Regions from separate parts of the Streptomyces sp. NPDC003011 genome, predicted to be linked through region 2. Evidence: riboswitches for the same ligand, from Rfam matches in the RefSeq annotation. Region 2 holds a riboswitch; each other region holds the start of a gene.

Evidence for each region. Region 2 has a riboswitch for cyclic di-AMP ahead of ACWD0J_RS04675 (transglycosylase family protein). Riboswitches for the same ligand answer to the same signal wherever they lie in the genome.
Region 1: linked by a shared signal. The riboswitch ahead of ACWD0J_RS20540 (M23 family metallopeptidase) and the one ahead of ACWD0J_RS04675 (transglycosylase family protein) in region 2 are both predicted to bind cyclic di-AMP.
Region 3: linked by a shared signal. The riboswitch ahead of ACWD0J_RS38235 (M23 family metallopeptidase) and the one ahead of ACWD0J_RS04675 (transglycosylase family protein) in region 2 are both predicted to bind cyclic di-AMP.

What each region holds. Positions count from the first base shown of each region.
Region 1 is NZ_JBSFTY010000038.1:45,896-49,161, reverse strand. It holds gene ACWD0J_RS20550 (HPr family phosphocarrier protein) at 1-4, shown strand, start outside; gene ACWD0J_RS20545 (GntR family transcriptional regulator) at 132-827, opposite strand; gene ACWD0J_RS20540 (M23 family metallopeptidase) at 1,086-1,850, opposite strand; cyclic di-AMP (ydaO/yuaA leader) riboswitch at 1,863-2,030, opposite strand; gene ACWD0J_RS20535 (M16 family metallopeptidase) at 2,233-3,266, opposite strand, start outside.
Region 2 is NZ_JBSFTY010000006.1:43,924-47,189, reverse strand. It holds gene ACWD0J_RS04680 (transglycosylase family protein) at 88-1,119, shown strand; cyclic di-AMP (ydaO/yuaA leader) riboswitch at 1,314-1,482, shown strand; gene ACWD0J_RS04675 (transglycosylase family protein) at 1,486-2,208, shown strand; gene eno (phosphopyruvate hydratase) at 2,543-3,266, shown strand, end outside.
Region 3 is NZ_JBSFTY010000125.1:9,280-12,545, forward strand. It holds gene ACWD0J_RS38235 (M23 family metallopeptidase) at 90-1,127, opposite strand; cyclic di-AMP (ydaO/yuaA leader) riboswitch at 1,139-1,295, opposite strand; gene ACWD0J_RS38240 (PP2C family protein-serine/threonine phosphatase) at 1,529-2,659, opposite strand; tRNA gene ACWD0J_RS38245 (tRNA-Met) at 2,836-2,909, opposite strand; gene ACWD0J_RS38250 (alginate lyase family protein) at 2,974-3,266, opposite strand, start outside.

The DNA.
Region 1 (3,266 bases), on a different contig from region 2:
CTGAGCGCCGGCACCGTAACGGAACACAGAAGGGCTCGTCCGAATTATCGGGCGGGCCCTTCGCATTTCCTGTTCCCGGGCAGCGGAAATAATCCCCCGGGAATTACGCCTCTTTGTATACGGCGCTCGTGTTAATGCCGCAGGCCCGTCATGTTTACGGGATGTTGCGAGTTCCTCACACGGTCCGGGCGATCCGCCTGGGACGGAAAGCGCAGCCGGTGCGCGGCCGTGGCGCGCTCGGTGTGCAGCGCCGTGACCGTCCGCGCGCGCTCGCTGTCGCCGCGCGCCACCGCGTCCACGATCGCGCCGTGCTCCGCCCAGGACTCCACCGGGTCGGCGGGCGCCGCCACCGCGTACATCCAGGCGATCTTGTGGCGCAGCTGGGTCAGCATCGAGGTCATCGCGGGGCTTCCGGAGGCCTGGGCGAGCGTCTCGTGGAACCAGCCGCCCAGGGAGCGCAGATCCTCGCTGTTGCCCCGCCTGGCCCGCTCCTGGCCCAGCCGGACCAGTCCGCGCAACACCTTGAGGTGGGCCTCCGTGCGCCGCTGGGCGGCCCGGGAGGCGCCGAGCGGCTCCAGCAGCATGCGCATCTCCAGGAGGTCGGCGCCCTCCTGCTCGGTGGGTTCCGCGACGCACGCGCCCGCGTGCCGCCGGGTCACCACGAAGCCCTCCGCCTCCAGCGTGCGCAGGGCCTCGCGGACGGGGACGCGCGAGACGCCGTAGCGCCGCGCGAGCAGTTCCTCGGTGAGCCGGCCCCCGCGCTCGTAGACACCCGCGACGATGTCGTCCCGGATCGCGGTGCATACCGAGTGCGCCGGAATACGCATGACCGACCTCCGCCTTAATCCCCGTGAAACGTCGACGATTGACGTGTGTTCAGTGACTCTATTGCAATGAGCCGGAATTTCCGATGGCGGGTCGGAATCCATGGATATTTTTTGGACAGACGGGCATCCGAAAGGCCGAAGCCCCGGCTCGGGGAGCCGGGGCTTCGGGATGTCCTGCCGTCCGTCGCGGGACGCGCCCGCCGTGCGGGCGTCGGACGTTCACTCCGTGGCAGCGTCAGACGCTCACGGCGTGCGAGGTCAGAGGTTCACGCCGTGGGAGCGCAGGTAGGCGGCGGGATCGATGTCCGAGCCGTACTCGGCGGTCGTCCGGGCCTCGAAGTGCAGGTGCGGGCCGGTGACGTTGCCGGTCGCGCCGGAGAGGCCTATCTGCTGTCCCGGGGTGACCGACTGGCCCACCGAGACGCCGATGGACGACAGATGGCCGTACTGGGTGTACGTGCCGTCGTTCATCCTGATCACGATCTGGTTGCCGTACGCCCCGCCCCAGCCGGCCTCGACGACGGTGCCGGAGCCGACCGCGTGGACGGACGTGCCGGTCGAGGCATGGAAGTCGACACCGGTGTGGCTGCCGGAGGACCACAGGGAGCCACCGGACTTGTAGCTGGTCGAGATGTACGAACCGGAGATCGGGGCGACGTAGGCGTTGAGACGCCTGCGCTCCTCCTCGCGGGCGGCACGCTCCTCGGCCTCGCGGGCCTTCTTGGCGTCCGCGGCCGCCTTCTTGCGGGCGGCCTCCTCGGCCTTCCGCTGGGCTTCGGCCTCGTCGGCGGCCTGCTTCTGGGCGGCGGCCTGGGCGTCGATCTGGTCCGCGATCGCGTCGCCGATGGTGATGACGGGGGTGAGACCGGTCTGCTCGGCCGCGGGCTCGGCGGCGAGCGCGGGGGCGGCCAGGGAGCCGATGACACCGGTGGTGGCCAGAGCCGCGACGCCGGCCGCACGGGCGGTGCTGCGCTTCATCCGGCTGGGACGACGGTGCTTACCGGCGGCGCACATGAACGCCATGGAGTGGCTGGTCCTTTCCTTCCCTCTCGCCTACCGGGTTAGCTGACGGGTTCGGAGCAGGAAGGTCTCCTACGGGCCCCCTCGCGGTGCGCGCGGGCGTCCGATTCACCCCAGGGACTTCTGGTGTGGGTCCCCGGCTCCCCTGGCTCGCGCCATGCGGGGACTCGGCGATGACTGTCCGGTGCCGCGGACGCGGCGCACTGCCTGACGAACAGCCGGGATGACGCTAAACGTGCCGACTTTCAATCCCCAAACGGATCACGGCTTTTGTAGCGCATGCCACAGGGCAGACAGGCAACCTTTCCCTCAATTCGGACATCCGTCGGACATCAAGGGGCCCCGGTGGCACTCCTGTCACCGGGGCCTGTGGGCACGGCTGCGGCTACTCGGCTGAGACGACGCTGACTTCGCCGATGCCGAGGGCCTGGACGGGCTCCTTGATCTGCGCGGCGTCGCCGACGAGGACGGTCACCAGGCGGTCCACCGGGAACGCGCTCACGACCGCCGCGGTGGCCTCCACGGTGCCGGTCGCGGCGAGCTGCTGGTACAGCGTCGCCTGGAAGTCGTCCGGCAGGTGCTGCTCGACCTGATCGGCCAGCGTGCCGGCGACGGCCGCCGCGGTCTCGTACTTCAGCGGCGCCACCCCCACGAGGTTCTGGACGGCGACGTCGCGCTCGGCGTCGGTCAGGCCCTGCGCGGCGAGCGTGCGCAGCACGGTCCACAGGTCCTGGAGGGCCGGACCGGTGTTCGGGGTGTCCACGGAACCGCTGATGGCGAGCATCGCGGCACCCGAGCCGTCCGGAGCCGAGCGCAGGACCTGCCCGAACGCCCGCACGCCGTAGGTGTAGCCCTTCTCCTCACGCAGGACGCGGTCCAGCCGGGAGGTGAGGGTGCCGCCCAGGCAGTAGGTGCCGAGCACCTGCGCGGGCCACACGCGCGCGTGCCGGTCCGGGCCGACGCGGCCGATCAGCAGCTGCGTCTGGACGGCGCCCGGACGGTCCACGATGACGACCCGGCCGGTGTCGTCGGCGGTCACCGGCGGCACCGGACGCGGCTGGGCCGGGGAACCGGTCCAGGCGCCGAGCGTGTCACCGAGCAGCGCGTCGAGGTCGAGACCGGTGAGGTCGCCGACGACCACGGCGGTGGTGGTGGCCGGTCGGACGTGCTTCTCGTAGAAGGCGCGTACGGCCGCGGAGTCGATGGCCGTGACCGTCTCCTCGCTGCCCTGGCGCGGGCGCGACATACGCGAGGTCGACGGGAACAGCTCCCTGGAGAGCTCCTTGGCGGCACGGCGGGAGGGGTTGGCCAGCTCGTGCGGGATCTCGTCGAGGCGGTTGCGGACCAGCCGCTCGATCTCGCCGTCCGTGAACGCGGGCGCCCTGAGGGCGTCGGCGAGCAGGCCCAGGGCCTTGGCCA
Region 2 (3,266 bases):
GATCGTGTGCCTATACGTTCACGGATCAGCGCGGCGCCGAGCACCACGCGCCGCGCCGGTCACCGTTGTCTTGTGAAAGGTCTCCGCATGCTCTCCGGGAACGGCCGTCATCGTCGCCCCCGCCAGGCTCCGGCTCTTCTCGTCGCGGCCGGAGTGACCGGCTCCGCCATCGCGATCCCGCTGCTCGGTGCCACCGGCGCCAGCGCGGCGACCGGCACCACCTGGGACCAGGTCGCCAACTGCGAGACCGACGGTTCCTGGAGCGCGGACAGCGGCGACGGGCACTACGGCGGACTGCACATCGCCCAGGAGGACTGGGAGCAGTACGGCGGCCTCGACTACGCCTCGCGCGCCGACCAGGCCAGCCGCTCCCAGCAGATCGCCGTGGCGGAGAAGATCCTCGCCGACCAGGGCGTCGGCTACTGGTCCACCTGCGGGCTGCTCAACGGGCTCAGCAAGGACTCCCGGGCGGCCGACGTCGACACGGGTGTGGCGGGCGACGCGACGCCGGACACGTCGAGCGGGACGGGCGGCTCGGCCTCCTCCGGCCTGTCCGACCCCGCGGATCCGTCGACGGGTTCCTCCGCGGACGCGGAGTCGGACACGGCGTCGCCGTCCGCGTCGGCCTCGTCGCCCACGGATTCGCCGGATTCGCCGGATTCATCGGGCTCTTCGGGCTCTTCGGGCTCTTCGGGCACCGGGGACAACCTGGCCAACTCCGACACATCCGTTGATCCCGGCGCGGGTTCCCGTGACTCCCAGGATTCCGGCGACTCCTCCACCGGCACGGAGAATCAGGACGACTCGGACAACTCCTGGCAAGTGGGCGGTTCTTCGAGCCTCGTCGACACCGGCGCCCTCAGCGGCGGCAAGCACCGCGGCGGCAGCGCCGATGAGAACGCGACCCTCGCCGCCGCCGACACGGCCACCTCCGGCGGCCGTCACGCCGCCCGGGGCGACTCCTACACCGTCCTTCCCGGAGACACGCTCGCGTCCATCGCCGACTCCCTTGGGCTCGACGGCGGATGGCGTGCGCTCTACGAGGAGAACAAGCAGGCGATCGGTGGTGACCCGAGCCGTATCGTGCCCGGTCAGACCCTTGGACTTGGTGTCGAATAGGGCGAAAACCAACGGGAGTTCACGTCACGCTTCGCACTGAATGTCCGGTTTGGCGAAAGTGTGGGATGAGTCTCAGAAGCCCTGATCGTCTTTGAAATTCCGTGGATCGCGTGTCTACCGTCGGGACCGCTCGCCAACACGAGCCCCGGCTGCCGCAACGCCGAATCCTGCCAGCGGCCGTCCGGGAACAGTCGTCGCGTCAAGCGCCGTAGGCAGGAGCGGGGGACCCAAGGTAAGCGCCGGGGCCAGCACTTGAGGCTGGAACCGGCTTGGGGTGAAGCCGCACCTCGTGAGAGGCGCGGCCGGGCAACTCAACCGGCCCGAACCCGACAGCTCACCTCGCAGGCGTCGGTGAGGGGATCCACCATGCTGTTTTCCGCCAAGGGCAAGCACCGTCGCCCGTCCAAGGCCACCCGTGCCATCGCCATCGCCGGTGTCACCGGTGCCGCCGTCGCCGCCCCGCTGATGGCGGCCGGCAGCGCCTCCGCCGCCACCGCCTCCGAGTGGGACACCGTCGCCCAGTGCGAGTCCGGCGGCAACTGGTCCATCAACACCGGCAACGGCTACTACGGCGGCCTGCAGTTCTCGGCCTCCACCTGGGCCGCGTACGGCGGCACGCAGTACGCCGCGCAGGCCAACCAGGCCTCCAAGGCGCAGCAGATCGCCGTCGCCGAGAAGGTCCTGGCGGGCCAGGGCAAGGGTGCCTGGCCGGTCTGCGGCGTGAGCCTGTCCGGTGCCGCCTACAACGGAGCCGGTGCCGAGTCCTCGTCGAGCGGCTCCAGCAGCTCCTCGCAGAGCCAGAGCCAGAGCCAGGGCCAGAGCACCGACACCAGCAGCCGCTCGACCAGCGAGCAGCCGGCCTCCCGCTCCGCCGAGCGTCCGGCCACCAAGAAGACCGTCACCACCCCGACCGGCAAGAAGGTCAAGAAGGGCGACGGCGAGTACAAGGTCGTCTCCGGCGACACCCTCAGCTCCATCGCCGACAAGCAGGGCGTCAAGGGCGGCTGGGCGAAGCTGTTCGAGCTGAACAAGGACATCGTCGAGGACGCCAACCTCATCTACCCGGGTCAGCAGCTGCACCTGAAGTAGTACGCGGCGCCCAGCTGAACCACAGCGACCCCACATCCGGGTCCTTCATGATGAAGGCCTCGTGAGGGTCCCCCCGTCCCCACGGGCTCCCCGCTCCGGTGCGTGTTCCCCCGTACGCACCGGAGCGGGGCTTTTTTGTGCCCCTCTTCGTGCCCCTCTTTGCGCCCCCTGTGTGTTCCGCTCTCCGCTCCGCTCTTTGTTCCGTTCGGAAACAATTTACTCTCGGTTCTGCCCAAGGGGTGGGCGACCGGCTGGCCGATCCCCCCGGGCCGGTTAGGCTCGGTCTCGCAGGACCCACCGTGGTCCTGCTGCCCACGTCACATCCAAGAAGGAGATGCTCGTGCCGTCCATCGACGTCGTCGTAGCCCGGGAAATCCTGGACTCCCGAGGCAACCCCACGGTCGAGGTCGAGGTCGGCCTCGACGACGGCAGCACCGGTCGTGCCGCCGTCCCGTCCGGCGCCTCCACGGGCGCATTCGAGGCCATCGAGCTCCGCGACGGCGACCCGAACCGCTACCAGGGCAAGGGTGTCGAGAAGGCCGTCCTGGCCGTCATCGAGCAGATCGGCCCGGAGCTGGTCGGCTACGACGCCACCGAGCAGCGGCTGATCGACCAGGCGATGTTCGACCTGGACGCCACCGACAACAAGGGCTCCCTCGGCGCCAACGCCATCCTCGGCGTCTCCCTCGCCGTGGCCCACGCCGCCTCCGAGGCCAGCGACCTCCCGCTCTTCCGCTACCTGGGCGGCCCGAACGCGCACCTGCTGCCGGTGCCGATGATGAACATCCTGAACGGCGGCTCGCACGCCGACTCCAACGTGGACATCCAGGAGTTCATGATCGCCCCGATCGGCGCGGAGTCCTTCTCCGAGGCCCTGCGCTGGGGCACCGAGGTCTACCACACCCTCAAGAAGGTGCTGAAGAGGAAGGGCCTGTCCACCGGCCTCGGCGACGAGGGCGGCTTCGCCCCGAACCTCGGCTCCAACCGCGAGGCCCTCGACCTCATCCTCGAAGCCATCAACGAGGCCGGCTACACCCCCGGCGAGCAGATCGCCCTCG
Region 3 (3,266 bases), on a different contig from region 2:
GCCGCACGGCAACGCCCGCGGCGGAGGCCCTCATTGTGCGGAAGGCCCCCGCGCTCGTCACATCCGTGCGGCCGAGTGGCCCGCGGGCCTCAGGGGTTGAGCCCCTTGCTCCGCAGCCACGCCATCGGGTCGAGGCCGCCGGCCGATCCGCCCGCGTGGACCTCCAGGTGGAGGTGCGCGCCGGTCACGTTGCCCGTCGCGCCCACGCGGCCGATGACGTCCCCGGTGTTGACCTTCTGACCGACGCTGACGTTGATCGACGACTGGTGGGCGTACCAGATCTCCGTGCCGTCGTCGAGCGTGAGGACGGTCTTGTAGCCGTACGACCCGTCCCAGCCGGCCTGCGTGATCGTGCCGGTGTGGACCGCCTTGATGAGGGTGCCCGTCGGCGCGGCGAAGTCGAGGCCGGTGTGGTAGCCGGAGGACCACAGGGAGCCGGCCTGGCCGTAGGTGGAGGTGATCGTGTACGACGAGGTCGGCAGCGCGTACTGCTTGGCCAGCGCGGCGAGACGCTCGGCCTCAGCCTTCTTCTCGGCCTCCTCCTTCGCCTGCTGCTTCGCGGCGGCGGCCTTGGCCTCGGCCTCCTTCTCCGCCTTGGCGACGGCCTCGGCGGCCTGCTTCTCGGCGGCGGCCACCGCGTCGGCGACGGCCTTGCTCTCGATCTGGTCCTGCTGCTGCTCGGCCTGGGCGAGGATCCGGGAGCGCAGCACCTCGCCGGCGTTCTCGGTGCCCTGCGCGGCCTCCACGGAGGCCGTGCCGACGGTGCTGAGCGCGGTCGCGGTGTTCTCCGCGGTCTCGGAGGTGTCGTCGTCCGAGATGAGGGAACCCACGGAGGGCAGGTCGGGCAGCGAGATGGACACCGGCGGCTTGCCGGTGTTGGCGCTGGCCATGCCGCCCGCGCCGACGGCGGCTATGACACCGACGCCGAGAACGGTGGAGCTGCGGGCGAGTCCGCCGCGCTGCTTGGCGACACGGTGCCGGCCGCGTACCGGACGGATGGACTCCTCGGTGGGGTTCCACTCCGTCCAGGGGCCCTCGTCGGTGCGGTACTCGCCGTAGCCGAAGGTCTCGCTGTCGCGCTGGCTCGGCACGAACGGGGCTTCTGGGGCAGGCCGGTTGGACGCCACGTGGGCGTGCTCCTTTCCTTCCTTCTCGCCTACCGGGTTAGCTGACGGGTTCGGAGCAGGAAGGTCTCCTACGCGCGTATACCAGCCGTGCGGACACGGCGGTCTACGCGTGATTCACCCCAAGTAGTGGTTCCCCGGTTCCCTCGCGGGATTCGGCGCGTGCGCACGGAGCCGTCTCTTGTGACGGCTGGGACGACCGCGCTGCGTTATCGAACGTTAATAGACGCGGGGCCTCTATTCCAAGCTGTTCCGCTTGATCATTAACGATGATCCGCTGGACCAACACCCCACGATCGGCGAAAAACGGGCGAGTTGGCCATGCCTCGCACATCACACGAGTACTGACGAGGCGTCAGTTCTTCAGCGCAGGGCACTCACCTGGTCACCCGTGGTGACAACGGTCACGGCCGCCGTACGGCGAGCAGCGCCATGTCGTCCGTCATGCCGCCCCCGGAGTGCCGGCGCGCCTCCTCGGCGAGGGTGCGCAGGAGCGCGCCCGGGTCACGGAAGACCCGCCCGGCGAGCCGCTCCTGCGGGTCGTAGAACACACCGTGCTCGTCCCGCGCCTCGGACAGCCCGTCGGTGTGCACGAGCAGGGTGGCTCCCCTCGGGAGGACCGCCTCCTCGGCCCGGTCGGGCCGGCTGCCCAGCTCGCTCATGCCGAGCGGCAGCGCGGGCTCGCGGGCCGGCAACGGCCGTACACCGCCGTCGGCGTACAGCAGCAGCGGCGGCGGATGCCCGCGGTTGAGGATCCGCACCACCCCCTCCCCGTGCGGGAGTTCGGCGAGCACGACCGTCGTGAACCCCTCGACGGCCTCGACGCCGTCCCGCCGCGCGGCCTCCCGCGTCAGCGCCCGCTCCAGCCGTCCGGCGACCGCCTCCAGCGTCGCCTCCTGCTCGGCGGCCTCCCGGAAGGCCCCGATCACGATGGCGACGGCCGCCACCGCGCCCATCCCCTTGCCGCGGACGTCCCCGACGACCAGCCGGACACCGTGCGGACTGTCCTGTACGGCATACAGGTCACCCCCGATGGAGGCGTCCGCCTGGGCCGCCTCGTACCGGGCGGCGATGTCGAAACCGCCGATCCGCGCGGCGGGCTCCGGCAGCACCGCGCGCTGGGCCGCCTCGGCGATCTCGCGGGCGGAGGCGAGCCGCTGGTCGCCCCGGCGGACGACCCGGTTGATGACGGCGGCCAGGACGGCGACGGTGGCGACCGTCACCACCTCGGTGACGGTGTCCGCGTCCAGGCCGAAGCCGGACCTGGCGTGGACCGCGTACGCGGCGATCAGGGCCACGCCCCCGATGACGGCGGTGCCGCACAGCGAGTAGACCGGCGCGGCGACGAGCGGGGCGGCCGTGAAGAAGGGGATCGCGGTGAAACGCCGGGGGGTGAGGAGGTCGTAGAGGACGCCGCCGACGATCAGCAGGGCGGGGAGGACCTGAAGCAGCACCCGCAGCTTCGACAGCCGCCGCCCCTCACGCGCGCCGGCTCCGGCGTACGGCCCTTCCCCCGCCACGTTCCCAGGCCGCACCGCTCGTCTCCCACCGCGTACGTCCGCTCCGGTCACCGTCCCGCCCGTCCAGAGTTCCCTCGGCGGGGGCGGCGGGCGAGCGGTGAGGGCCGACCGGATGACGACCGGATGACGGGAGAGCACCCCCCACGCACCGAGGGCCGGAACCCTTTCGGATTCCGGCCCTCGGCCTTCAGTAGCGGGGACAGGATTTGAACCTGCGACCTCTGGGTTATGAGCCCAGCGAGCTACCGAGCTGCTCCACCCCGCGTCGTTGTGACTTCAGTGTACGCCATACGCAGGACAGATGTCGCATCGGTTCCCGCGGCCCCGTCTCAGGTGGCCGGGTTGCCCGCGTGCGTGAGGGTCTCCCAGGCGACGAACAGGTCGTCGGTGCCGGCCGGCCGGGTCTCCTCGGCGAGCTTGCGCGCGGCCGGGACGGGAATCTCCAGCCGGTCCTCCAGGTGGTTGAGGGCGACCTCCAGGTCGGGCCCCAGGTTCCGCTCCACCGTGCCGCCGCACAGCCACGCCGGGGCGGACTCCCCCGCCTGGTGGCGGGAGTGGAAGGAGAGCGCGGCCTTCAGCCGGTCCTTCACCTCGCCGTACAGGTCGACGCCCTGGTGCCAGG